4 regions of the Pseudomonas sp. 4CAES_32.4 genome follow, and region 4 is predicted to be linked to each of the others. Evidence: riboswitches for the same ligand, from Rfam matches in the RefSeq annotation. Region 4 holds a riboswitch; each other region holds the start of a gene.
What was found. A riboswitch is a leader RNA that binds a small molecule or an ion and turns the genes downstream of it on or off. The one in region 4 is predicted to bind cobalamin.
Positions count from the first base shown of each region.

Region 1: another riboswitch for cobalamin. It lies ahead of AC3Y64_RS16035 (TonB-dependent receptor plug domain-containing protein); the one in region 4 lies ahead of cobW (cobalamin biosynthesis protein CobW).
Region 2: another riboswitch for cobalamin. It lies ahead of AC3Y64_RS11710 (ABC transporter substrate-binding protein); the one in region 4 lies ahead of cobW (cobalamin biosynthesis protein CobW).
Region 3: another riboswitch for cobalamin. It lies ahead of cobO (cob(I)yrinic acid a,c-diamide adenosyltransferase); the one in region 4 lies ahead of cobW (cobalamin biosynthesis protein CobW).

Region 1 covers NZ_CM176882.1:3,608,132-3,611,416, forward strand. The annotation lists cobalamin riboswitch at 826-1,031, shown strand; gene AC3Y64_RS16035 (TonB-dependent receptor plug domain-containing protein) at 1,125-3,062, shown strand; gene AC3Y64_RS16040 ((2Fe-2S) ferredoxin domain-containing protein) at 3,062-3,285, shown strand, end outside.
Region 2 covers NZ_CM176882.1:2,589,554-2,592,838, reverse strand. The annotation lists gene AC3Y64_RS11715 (Ppx/GppA phosphatase family protein) at 1-579, shown strand, start outside; cobalamin riboswitch at 622-816, shown strand; gene AC3Y64_RS11710 (ABC transporter substrate-binding protein) at 963-1,976, shown strand; gene AC3Y64_RS11705 (FecCD family ABC transporter permease) at 1,973-2,989, shown strand; gene AC3Y64_RS11700 (ABC transporter ATP-binding protein) at 2,986-3,285, shown strand, end outside.
Region 3 covers NZ_CM176882.1:1,821,684-1,824,968, forward strand. The annotation lists gene AC3Y64_RS08260 (PQQ-dependent sugar dehydrogenase) at 1-362, opposite strand, end outside; gene AC3Y64_RS08265 (hypothetical protein) at 429-1,013, opposite strand; cobalamin riboswitch at 1,176-1,406, shown strand; gene cobO (cob(I)yrinic acid a,c-diamide adenosyltransferase) at 1,488-2,099, shown strand; gene AC3Y64_RS08275 (cobyrinic acid a,c-diamide synthase CobB) at 2,096-3,285, shown strand, end outside.
Region 4 covers NZ_CM176882.1:3,469,919-3,473,203, reverse strand. The annotation lists gene AC3Y64_RS15430 (cobalamin biosynthesis protein) at 1-78, opposite strand, end outside; gene AC3Y64_RS15425 (CbtA family protein) at 75-776, opposite strand; gene AC3Y64_RS15420 (CbtB domain-containing protein) at 788-985, opposite strand; cobalamin riboswitch at 1,109-1,330, opposite strand; cobalamin riboswitch at 1,546-1,756, shown strand; gene cobW (cobalamin biosynthesis protein CobW) at 1,856-2,929, shown strand; gene cobN (cobaltochelatase subunit CobN) at 2,933-3,285, shown strand, end outside.

The sequences.
Region 1 (3,285 bases), 140 kb from region 4:
GCCAGCACCAACAACATCTCCATCCACTGACCCACCGCCATCGCTGGCAAGCCAGCCCCCACAGTTTTCCGCGAAATCCCACCCACCCCAGCCACACCCAAGCACCCTGTGGGAGCTAGCCCTGCTAGCGATTGGGTCAGCACCAACAACATCTCCATCCACTGACCCACCGCCATCGCTGGCAAGCCAGCTCCCACAGTTTTTGCGAAATGCCACCCACCCCAGCCACACCATAAATCCTTGTGGGAGCTAGCCCTGCTAGCGATTGGGTCAGCACCAACAACATCTCCATTCACTGACCCACCGCCATCGCTGGCAAGCCAGCTCCCACAGTTTTTGCGAAATCCCACCCACCCCAGCCACACCAAAAATCCCTGTGGGAGCTGGCTTGCCAGCGATTTGGCCAGCACCAACAACATCTCCACTCACTGACCCACCGCCATCGCCAGCAGGGCTGGCTCCCACAGTTTCCGCGAAATCCCACCCACCCCAGCCACACCAAAAATCCCTGTGGGAGCTAGCCCTGCTAGCGATTTGGCCACCACCAACAACATCTCCATTCACTGACCCACCGCTATCGCTGGCAAGCCAGCTCCCACAGTTTTTGCGAAATGCCACCCATCCCAGCCACACCAAAAATCCCTGTGGGAGCTGGCTTGCCAGCGATTTGGCCAGCACAGCCAACATCTCCATCACTGACCCACCGCTATCGCTGGCAAGCCAGCTCCCACAGTTTTCCCCGAAATGCCACCAACCTCAGCCACACCACGCCCCCCTGTGGAAGTCTGCAGCCAGGCAAGTTGACGAACGGTCTGTCGGATGTTCAGATGCCGGCCTGTTTCAGGTGCCCCCTGCCGCCGTGCTTGGGGTGAAACGGGAAACCGGTAGGTTCTTTTTGAACGAGTCCGGTGCTGCCCCCGCAACGGTATGCGCGTGATGCTTTCGATACACCACTGTGGCCAGACGGCCATGGGAAGGTGAAAGCCTCGATACGCGCGAGCCCGGAGACCGGCCTGGAATTTCGTTTGGCAAAATCCTGCGGTGGGCGGGCATGGGCCGGTGTCGGCGTGTGCGCGATGCCTTCTCTTGCATGCTCTTCTGCGAAGATCCTTTTCGAGAAGACAATGATTCGACCTTTCTACACCTCTGCTCCGACCCTCTTGTTCAGCTGCCTGTTCAGCCCGGTTCTGTTGGCCGATGACGCGCCGCTGGAACTCAATCAGCAAATCGTTTCCGCGCCGTCGGTGGAGTCCACTACCGTCGCTGACATGGCGCACTACGGCAGCAAAGTCGAGATCGTTACGCGCGAGCAGATCGAACGCGCCGGGCCCAGTGCCGACGTCAGCCGCGTGATGCAGATGTTCATTCCCGGCCTGTACGTCGCGCCGAAAAACGGCCCGTTCGACTACGGCACCTATTCACTGCTAGGTGGGCGCAATGACGACACGCTGATCCTGCTCGACGGCGTGCGCCTGAATAACCGGCTGTACGGCGGCCTCTATCTCGACACCCTGCCAGCCAACGCCATCGAACGCATCGAAGTGCTCAAGGGTGGGCAAAGCCTGTTGTTCGGCACGCAAGCCGTCTCCGGTGTGATCAACATCGTCACCCGCAGCCCGCAGTCGCGCAAAGCCGCCGGTGAGGTGAACGTCGGTGTCGATACGTTTGGCGGCACCACTGAAGATGCACGGGTCGAGAACATTTTCAGCAATGGCTTCGGCGATCTCGGGTTGCTGGCGTACGTCAGCCACAACGTCTCCGATGGCTACCAGCCCTATCGCAACAGCGAGATGAAAAACGTCACCGAAAAGAATCGCGCCTACGAAGTCACCACGTTTGGCGGCAAGGCAATTCAGTCGTTCGGCGATGATTCGCGCCTGGAATTGTTCTACCAGTACGCCGACGCCAACCTCGATTTCGCCCGCCCGGTCGACAACCACACAACCACCAACGACCGCGTACAGCAGATCGCCACGGCGACCTTCGAACAGAACGTCAACGAACGCCTGAGCTACTTCGTCAAAGGCCACATCAACGACTGGGACACGCGCTACACCCGCGTCAACAACGTCGAGGGCGGTGGCACTAAAGTCATCAACCACAACGACTATTGGGGTTTCACCGATTGGGGCGTGCAGGCCGAAGGCAAGGCTGAATTGTCCGGCGGGCATGTGCTGGTGTTCGGCACCGACAACCAATGGTTCAAGGGTCAGGACGATGTGCTGATCATCGACAACGACAAGGCCGAAGCCCACGCCGTGTACACCCAATTGCGCCCGCAAATCGACGCCCTGCCCGACTGGCACCCGAGCATCGGCATCCGCCACGAAGCCATGGGCGGCGGCGACAGTGCCACGGTCGGCATGCTCACTTCGCTGTACGACCTCAACGACAACTGGGCCCTGCGCGGCCAATACGGCACGGCGTACAAACTGCCAAACGCCGAGCAATTGTTCGTCAACGAACCGGGCGACGAGATCGGCAATCGCAACCTCAAACCGGAGAAAAGCCGCAACGCCGAACTCGGCGTTGACTACAAAGGCTTGCTGCTAGAGCGTGAATTCAGCGCCAGCCTGACCCTGTTCAAGCGCAAGATCGACGACCTGATTACCCTCGACGACGTGCAGTGGGTCAACGGCGACGGCCAGATCCAGATGCGCGGTTTCGAGGCGGACGCCAAACTCGCGCTCAACGATCAGTGGAGCCTGCAAGCGGACATGACCCGCAACCTCACCGAGTCCCGCGCTGGCGTCACGATCAATGACATTCCGAGCTTCTTCGCCCGCTCGCGGGTTGGCTACGAGTCGGAAAACCGTATGTGGGGCGCCGGCGGTGCGATCCGCTATATCCGCGATGTGATCAGCTCGAAACAGGTCGAGTACGGCCATTATTCGGTGGTCGATGCCGACGCCTATCGCTACCTCGACAGCGCCCACCAACATCGCGTGAGCCTGTTGGTCGAGAACCTGTTCGACCGCGATTACGTCACCAGCCGTTCGAGCAACGTCGACAACCTCGGTCGGCCGTTCACCTCCGAAGTGCGCTACACGTACCGCTTCTGATGAGTGAAATCATCCAGGTCGACGGCGTCGACACGCACCCGGACTGGTCGCGCGTGCCCGAGCATGCGCGCCACGTATTCATCTGCACCGGCCCGCGCTGCACCCAGCGCGGCGCCCAGCAGTTATGGAAAACCTTGCGCCGGCATCTGCTGGCGCACGATCGCATCGAGACGCCCGACGGCGTGTTGCTGACCCGCACGCACTGTCAGTTTCCGTGCAATCT
Region 2 (3,285 bases), 880 kb from region 4:
GCGCGGCTGGTCTACGCCGGCGTGACCCACGCCCTGCCAAGCGACGCGGACATGCGCCTGGTGGTCGATATCGGCGGCGGCTCTACCGAGTTGATCCTCGGTCAGGGTTCACAACCGTTGCTCACCGAAAGCATCGCCATCGGCAGCGGCACCTTGAGTACGCGCTTCTTTCGCGGCGGCGAAGTATCCGCTGGCGCGCTGCAAGCCGCCGAACGCTTCGCCATCCTGCAATTCGAACACGTCGCGCGGCGTTATCGCGCTCAAGGCTGGCAGCAGACCATCGGCTCTTCCGGCACCGCACGCATGCTGGCCAAAGTGCTCAAGGCCAATCGTCTCAACGACTACGGCCAGGACGGCATTACCTACGGTGGATTGCTGCGCCTGTCGTTGCTGCTGCTGAAAGTGAACAACGTCCGGCAACTCAAGCTCGCCGGCCTGCAACCCCACCGCCAAAGCATCTTGCCCGCTGGGCTGGTGCTGATGCTGGCGGCGTTCAAAGTGTTCGGCATCGCGCAGATGGTGCCGTCCGAACCGGGCCTGCGCCTGGGCGTATTGCACGGTTTGATGAGTCAGCATTAATCCTCGCCCCGACAGATTCGTCTCCCCTTCGGCGGCCTGATCGACTACCATGCCGCCGCCGGTTTCCACACGGGATTAATAGGGAATCCGAAATGCTTGCACAGCATCAATCGGAACTGCCCCCGCAACTGTAGGTGCTGAGCCTGCTCCACGACTGCCACTGGGATGACTCCCGGGAAGGCCGGAGCCAGGCGATGACGCATCAGTCAGGAGACCTGCCGGCACAGTGACTGACTAACCGGCGGGGTGTCCGGGAAGGACATCGTGCCGCGCGTCTCTTGATCAAATGCCGGCCTTGCGCAGTTTTCCCCAACCGCGTTCGATGGTGTGTTTCCAATCCGTACCCTCCCCGCTCCCCGTACGGATCCATTGGAGACTGCCCCATGCTGCTGCCTCGCGTTGCCACCCTCATTACCGGTCTGAGTCTTTGCACGCTGGCCCATGCGGCACCCACTCAATACCCGCTGACCATCGAAAACTGTGGCAGCCACCTGACCTTTCAGCACGCGCCGGCGCGCACCGTGACCATCGGCCAGGCCGGCACGGAAATGCTCTACGCCATGGGTCTGGCGGACAAAGTCGTCGGCACCTCGCTGTGGTTCAACAATGTCTTGGACAAGTACAAGGCGCAGAACGACCAGATCGAGCGCCTCGCCGACAACGAACCGAGTTTCGAAGCGGTCATCGGCAAGCGCCCGGAACTGGTCGCCGTGGAGCTGGAATGGATGGTCGGCCCACAAGGTGCGGTCGGCACCCGTGAGCAGTTTCATGAACTGAAAATCCCCACCTATCTGCTGCCTTCCGATTGCGAAGCCAAGGACAATCTGGTTGGTGCCGACGGCACGCGGCTGGCGCCTTTCAGCATCGATAGCATTTACAAAAGCGTGAGCCAACTGGCGCAGATCTTCGATGTGCAGGATCGCGGGCAGCAGCTCAATGATCAGCTCAAGGCCAGCCTGGCCAAATCCATCGCCACCGCCCAAGGCAAACAGCTCAAGGACGTCAGCGCCCTGGTCTGGCTCTCCAGCGCCGAAATGGACATCGAGCCGTTCGTGGCCGGGCACAAAGGCATTCCCGATTTCATGCTCAGCACCCTCGGCGTGCGCAACGTCGTGCAGTCCGACGAAGAATGGCCGACCGTCGGCTGGGAAACCATCGCCAAAGCCAACCCTACGTTCCTGGTGATCGCCCGCATGGATCGCCGCCGTTTCCCGGCTGACGACTATGAAAAGAAACTCGCCTTCCTGCGCAGCGATCCGGTGACGCGCAACATGGACGCGGTGAAAAACAACCGCATCATTATTCTGGACGCCATGGCCATGCAGGCCAGCCTGCGCATGTTCGACGGTCTGGAACAACTGGCCACGGCCATCAACGGCTATGACCTGTCGAAATGAGTTCTAGCCTGATCCGCACGTTGCTGGCCTTGGTGACACTGTTGATAGCAGTGGTCGCCGGCGTCGCCATCGGTGAAACCTCGATCAAACCGGACGTGGTCCTGCAAGTGCTGGCCAACAAACTGTGGGACGCCGGTTATGTGCTCGACCCCATTGACGAAGGGATCGTCTGGAACTACCGCCTGACCCGCGCACTGGTCGCCGCTGCCTGCGGTGCCGGGCTGGCGACCTGCGGAGTGATTTTGCAGTCGCTGCTGCGCAATCCGTTGGCCGATCCGTATCTGCTGGGAATCTCTGCGGGCGCCTCGACCGGTGCGGTGATGGTCGCGTTGCTCGGCGTGGGCGCCGGCGTCATCTCGCTGTCGGTCGGTGCTTTCGCCGGTGCCGTGATGGCGTTTGTGTTGGTGATTCTGCTGGCGCGGGTCAGTGGCTCGGCCAGTGGCACCGGGCAGATCATTCTTGCGGGCATCGCCGGTTCGCAACTGTTCAATGCACTGACAGCGTTTTTGATTACCCGCTCGGCCAGCTCCGAACAGGCGCGCGGGATCATGTTCTGGCTGCTCGGCAATCTCGGCGGCGTGCGTTGGCCTTCGGTGTGGCTGGCGGTGCCGGCGGCATTGCTGGGGTTGGCGGTGTGTCTGTGGCATCGGCGTGCGCTGGATGCGTTTACCTTTGGCGCGGATTCGGCGGCGTCCCTCGGGATTGCAGTGCGGCGCGTGCAGATTCTGCTGATCGGTTGCGCAGCGCTGGTGACGGCGGTGATGGTATCGATTGTCGGTTCGATCGGCTTTGTCGGGCTGGTGATTCCGCATGCCGCGCGCCTGCTGCTCGGCACCGGCCATGCACGTCTGTTGCCGGCGAGTGCCTTGGGCGGCGCGGTGTTTCTGATTGCCGCTGACGTGTTGTCGCGCACGTTGATCAAGGGCCAGGTGATTCCGGTCGGGGTGATTACCGCGCTGGTCGGTGCGCCGGTGTTTGCCTTGATTCTGGTTGGCCGCAGGTCCGCGCGATGAGCAGTGTTTTGAGTTGCTCAGGATTGGCCTTCAAAGTGCGCGGCGCCGAGCTGCTCAACGGTGTCAGCCTTGCGCTGCAACGCGGCGAAACCCTCGGCATCGTCGGGCCGAATGGTTCGGGGAAATCGACGCTGCTGAAACTGCTCGCCGGGCTGCGCGAACCGAGCGCTGGCGAGGTGCTGCTTGACGACCAGCGCCTAAGCAAAATGGCCCGCCGCAGCATTGCGCAGACACTGGCGGTGGTCGAGCAGCAGGCCGACACCGACGATGGCATTCGCGTGTTCGACGCCGTCGCG
Region 3 (3,285 bases), 1.6 Mb from region 4:
CCAGCCTTGCCCATCACGGTCTTCATCACCCAACCCTTGATGCCTTTGCTGTCATCCGGTTTCGGCGGGGCATTGGTTTCCGCCACCAGCACATCACCGTTGGGCAGCACATAGAGCCAGCGCGGATGATCGAGACCTTCAGCGAAAGCCGCGACTTGCGTACCCGCCGCTGCCGTCGGTTTGGCACCTGCGGGCCAGCCGACCGCCGGGGCGATATTCACCGTCGGGATCAGGGTTTTATTCGGTTCGGGCAGTTTCGGCGTTGGGCCGGTGCCGTCGGAGACTTGCAGGCTGGAGGTCTCACCGCAGGCGGCGAGCCCTCCGGCGAAGGCGATGACAAAAGCGAGCTGGGACTTGCGCATTGCTGATCTTCCCTATGAATGCATTCTTAATCATAGAGGAGGGCGCAAGCCCGATGGTTCAACTGCTCAGCCGCGGGCTTCCTTGAACAGCACGGCAATGCCTGGGTGATAGTTGCCGGCTTCGCTGCGCAATTTGCGGTAGGCGTAGGGAAAATACCAGGCGACCGCACAGGTGTGTTCCTTTTGCAGGTCATCGACCACGTCCTGCAATTCTTCGGGGCTGGCGCTGTGTTGGGCCTTTTGCGGGGCGACAAACAGGCAGCCGAGCTTCAGATCACTGGCGAAGCTGATGCGTTTGGCATCGTTGGTGATGTCGAGAAGGGCTTGGGTCAGGTTGAGATTGTTCACCCGTGGCCAGCGCTGCGTGGCCTGGATATACGCCCGATCTTCGGCGCCGGCGAGGAACAGGTCGGCGCGAGCATTGCGCTCGCCTTCTTCATTCTGTTTGCGCGTGGCAGTGTCGTTGAGAGTGACCAGTTCGGCCATCCAGGCTGCCGCGCTCAGCAAGCCGAGATTGGCCTTCTCGTCATGCCAGTAAGGCGTGTCGCTGTCGCCGCGCACAGCGTTGTAACGGTCAATACAGTCAAACCAGCGTTCAAGCACCGGGCGCATGAATTCCAGGCGCGGGTTGCTGATGATCATGCCTTGCATCGTCATCATCCTTATTGTTGTAGTGGCTTTTCCGAGAAAAGCATGGCTCTTTGATATCATTTGTATCAGCGTGGCACAAGATTGGCGTCAGATAATTGATCGGCGGCAGTTATTCGCCCGCTGGCCCCCTCTTTAATTGACGCTCCACCCCCAACCCTCTAACCTTCGCGGCTTGTTTCAGGTGCTCTGTGACCACGGTCGACAGAGTGAAACAGGGAAGCCGGTGAGGGTTGTCTTCAAGCGAAGAACGATCACGATCCCGGCGCTGCCCCCGCAACGGTAAATGAGTAAAAGCTGCGCCTTGAGCCACTGCTTCGAAACAAGCGGGAAGGCGCGCAGTCAGGCCAAGTGCCGCTCATGAGCCCGGAGACCGGCCTGATCCATCCAGCGGCATCACGGTGGGCGATGCCAGGCTTTTTGCCGTCTATTCTTGTGCCTGCCCGCCGTTATCCAGCCTCAACGGAGAGCTCCCCCATGACTGATTCCCCCGAGCGCGACGAACGCCATCTGGCGCGTATGCAGCGCAAAAAAGCCGTGATCGACGAACGCATCGCCAACTCGCCCGACGAGTGCGGCCTGGTGCTGGTGCTGACCGGCAACGGCAAAGGCAAAAGCAGCTCGGCATTCGGCATGCTCGCCCGCGCCATGGGCCACGGCATGCAATGCGGCGTGGTGCAGTTCATCAAGGGGCGCAACAGCACCGGTGAAGAGTTGTTCTTCCGCCGCTTCCCCGAGCAAGTGCGCTTCCACGTGATGGGCGAAGGTTTCACCTGGGAAACCCAGGACCGTCAGCGTGACATCGCTGCCGCCGAAGCCGCGTGGGCTGTGTCCCGCGAATTGCTGCGCGATCCATCGATCGGTCTGGTGGTGCTCGATGAACTGAACATCGCCCTCAAGCACGGCTACCTCGATCTCGATCAGGTGCTCAGCGATTTGCAGGCACGTCCGCCGATGCAGCATGTGATCGTCACCGGTCGGGCGGCCAAGCCGGAAATGATCGAGATGGGCGACACGGTCACCGAAATGGGCATGCTCAAACACGCCTTCCAGGCCGGCATCAAAGCGCAGAAAGGCGTCGAACTTTGAATCAACCACGTCACTGCCCGGCGGTACTCATCGCCGCGCCGGCCTCCGGTCAGGGCAAGACCACCGTTACCGCCGCACTCGCTCGTTTGCACCGCAATCAGGGGCGCAAGGTGCGCGTGTTCAAATGCGGCCCGGACTTTCTTGATCCGATGATTCTCGAGCGCGCCAGCGGTGCCCCCGTTTATCAATTGGACATGTGGATGGTCGGCGAGCAGGAAAGTCGTCGTCTGTTGTGGGAAGCCGCCGCCGAGGCCGACCTGATTCTGATTGAAGGCGTGATGGGTCTGTTCGACGGCACACCGTCCAGCGCTGATCTGGCGCGGCATTTCGGTGTGCCGGTGCTCGGGGTGATCGACGGTACGGCCATGGCGCAGACCTTTGGTGCGTTAGCGCTGGGGCTGGCGAAGTATCAACCGGATCTGCCGTTTGCCGGCGTGCTGGCCAACCGCGTTGGCACCTTGCGCCATGCGCAGTTGCTCGAAGGCAGCCTTACCGAAGGTTTGCGTTGGTACGGCGCGTTGTCCCGCGAGACCGGCATCGAACTGCCGAGCCGCCATCTCGGCCTGGTTCAGGCCAGCGAACTGAATGATCTCGATGTGCGTCTCGACGCCGCTGCCGACGCACTGGCGAGCAGTTGCGAGGTAGCGCTGCCACCGGCCGTGGAGTTCGCCGCGCCAGATGTTATCGCCGTCGAGCCGCTGCTGAAAAACGTGCGCATCGCCGTCGCTCGTGACGAGGCATTCGCCTTTACCTACGGTGCAAGTCTCGATTTGTTGCGGGCGATGGGCGCCGAGTTGAGCTTCTTCTCGCCAATCCGCGACACGCAATTACCTGAGGCGGACAGCGTGTATCTGCCCGGTGGGTATCCGGAATTGCATCACGTCGCGCTGTCGCAGAACACCGCGATGGTTGAGGCGATTCGCGCGCATCATGCAGCGGGTAAGCCGTTGCTCGCTGAGTGTGGCGGCATGTTGTATCTGCTCGACTCTTTGACGGACGTTGAAGGCACTCGCGCCGAATTGGTCGGGCTGCTTAAAGGCGACGCGGTGATGCAGAAGCGTCTGGCGGCGTTGGCATTGCAAGCAGTGGATTTGCCGGAAGGTTCGTTGCGCGGCCACACGTATCATCATTCGCTGACGACGACTGAGTTGACGCCGATTGCGCGTGGCTTGAGTCCGAATGGCGG
Region 4 (3,285 bases):
ACGCAACGTACTGGCCGGGCAGCCGCGCTGGCAGCCCAGGCCGACGACGAAGGTCGGCGCTGCGCTGTCATGGGTCATGCGTGGTATTGACCATCGCTTTTGCGGCGGAACAACCAGGCGCTGATCAGGCCCAAGGCCAGCCAGAACGCCACGTTGGTCAACTGCGAAGCGATTTTGAATTGAGCTTCCAGGGCTTCCGGAGCGAGCATCGAATGCACTTCCGGTTGCGGTGCGCCGATGACGTGCGGCACAGCGAGGATGGCAACACCGAGGACCTTCATCAGCCAGTGACGGCTGAACGCGATCAACGACAGGCCGACAGCGGTCGAAGCCGCGGTGCCGATCCACCACATCTGGCGCGATGCCAGATCAGCAGCAGCGGTGCCCGGTAGTTCAGGCGGCAGGCCCATGGTCGGCGCGAGGACGAAGGTCGCGTAACCGGCCAGACCCCAGAGCAGGCCTTGCGAAGTTTTGGTCGGTGCGCGCAGGGTGTAGAGGCCGGCGAGCATCAATGCAAACCCTACGGCCACGACAAGATTGCCGCCGGTGGTCGAAACCACACGCTGCCAACCGTCTTCCGGCTCCCAGGCTTCGGCATCGTGAGTGTGGCCAGCCATGGCGCCTTCGGCGTGTTCATGAACGGCGACGGGTTCGGCTTTCTCGAAAGTTTCCGCCTGAAGAATCAGCGGCGAGACCCAGAAACTCTGCAGCAGAGTGAGGAGCAGGGCGGCCAGCAGACCGGTGAACCCTGCGGTTTGCGCAATACGCTTGATCATGTCGACAGGTCTCAGTGGCACGGGAACGCGGCGCTGTGGCGGGTATCGTGGGCGGCGTTGTGCACCGCTTCGATGTGCGAAAAACCGGCGAAGTAGACCAGGCTGGCGCCCAGAATCGACGCGAAGATCGCGGCGGTCAGGCGTTGGCTCAGTGTGGTGGTGCTGGCGATTTTGTCCGTGTTGCTGCCGGTGCTGCTGATGATCGACATGGCGCTTCCCTCTGGAGTGTCAGCGGGTGATATAGAGCGCATAAAACCCCTGCGGGTCGAGCACGCAGGGGTTCAAACAGCGCCCGCCCACCGCGGGTTTGTTATGTTCAGCGACGCACAAATGCGGGCTGTGTGTTGCGGGCCGGTCTCCGGGCTCACGAGGGGTTGGCGTCAGGCCGACCTGCAAGCGTCACCTTCCCATGCCGTACTGGCACAGTGGTTTTGACGCTTCGCTCGCTTACCGTTGCGGGGGCAGCACCGGACTGACATGGGCTTGAGTAAAGCACATGATTCACCGGTTTCCCGTTTCACCCTGTGAAGGGCACCCGTAACAAGTTGTGTAGGAGAGCATGGGGGTGGGGTTTTGGTCAATTTTTTGGGGTGGATCCGTTGCTGCGGGTGTTGCTGATTAGGGTTCCGCCCTTACGGCGGGTCACTTTTTCGGCGTTTGGAAAAAGTGACTCGCTGTAAGAGCGAAACCGCCAGTAGCAGCACCCGCAGCAACGGATATGCCCCCTATACCAAAACTCAACGCCCATTGACCCACCACCACCCGATGCGTAGCCTTGCGCATTCGAGGTTCTTCGGCCCACGCCGAAGCTAAGAAGGGAACGCGGTCAATGCCGCGGCTGCCCCCGCAACTGTGAACGGTGCTGTTCGCTGCCACGCCACTGCCAGCTCAATCGATGAGCCAGCGGGAAGGCGCAGCAAACGCCAGGCGCATGCCTGAACACCGTCAGCCAGGAGACCTGCCTCGTCACAGATTCTCACTACAACCGGGCGGGGTGATCCGGTGGCGAACGCTTCCGGCGCGCACGCGCGTTGCCGGTTCTCGTCCCGTATGCCCGCCGCTTGCCAAAGGGCATACCGATGAAAACACTGGCCAAACTCCCCGTCACCATCGTCACCGGCTTCCTCGGCTCGGGCAAAACCACGCTGCTGCGCCATATGCTCGACAACGCGCAGGGCCGTCGCATCGCGGTGATCGTCAATGAGTTTGGCGAGTTGGGCATCGACGGTGAGATCCTCAAACAATGCACCATCGGTTGCACCGAAGAAGAAGCCACCGGCCGCGTTTACGAACTGGCCAACGGCTGCCTGTGCTGCACCGTTCAGGAAGAATTCTTCCCGGTGATGCGCGAATTGGTCGCGCGTCGCGGCGACCTCGACCACATCCTCATCGAAACCTCGGGCCTGGCCCTGCCGAAACCGCTGGTGCAAGCCTTCCAGTGGCCAGAAATCCGCAGCGCCTGCACCGTTGACGCGGTAATTACTGTGGTCGACAGCCCGGCTGTGGCCGCTGGCACCTTTGCCGCGTTCCCGGATCAGGTCGACGCCCAGCGCAAACTCGACCCGAACCTCGATCACGAATCGCCGCTGCACGAACTGTTCGCCGACCAACTGGCGAGCGCCGACCTCGTCATCCTCAACAAGGCCGACCAGACCAGCCCGGAAGACCTCGCTCGCGTACGCGCTGAAGTCGCCGAAGAGCTGCCGCCAGCGGTGAAAATCATCGAAGCCAGCAACGGCCGCCTGCCGCTGGACGTGTTGATCGGCCTCGGTGCCGGTTCCGAAGAACACATCGACAGCCGCCACAGCCATCATGATCACCATCACGGTGAAGGCGATGACGACCACGATGACCACGATCATGACGCCTTCGATTCGATCTCCATCGAACTGCCGCAAGCCGACGAAAGCCTGCTGCTCGACGCGCTGACGCAACTGGTGGTTCAGCACGGCATCCTCCGTGTCAAAGGTTTCGCGGCGATTCCGAACAAGCCAATGCGTCTGCTGATCCAAGGCGTCGGCACGCGTTTCGACAAGCATTTCGACCGTCAGTGGGGTGCCGATGAAGCGCGCGTTACGCGTCTGGTGCTGATCGGTCAGGAACTCGATGCCGCCCAACTCGAAGCGCAACTGCGCGCCGCGCTCAGCGTTTAAACCATGCACCTGCTCAGGACTCAGCCCGGCGGTTTCGTCTCGGATGACAACATTGCCGACCTTGGCCAAACCCCCGCCGAGCTGGTGATCCTGTGCAGCGGCGACTCCAGCCTGGCGCTGCTCGCCGAAGCGGCGCAGCAGTTGCCGGAGGATTACCCGAGCCTGCGCCTGGCCAATCCGATGCAGGTGCAGAATCACGCGTCGGTGGATTTATACGTCGATGAAGTGCTGCGCCACGCCAAGGTGATTCTGATCTCGCTGCACGGCGGCATCGCCTACTGGCGTTACGGCGTCGAGCGTTTGGTCGAACTGAGCGAGCGGGGCGTGCAGGTGATTCTGGTGCCGGGCGATGATCG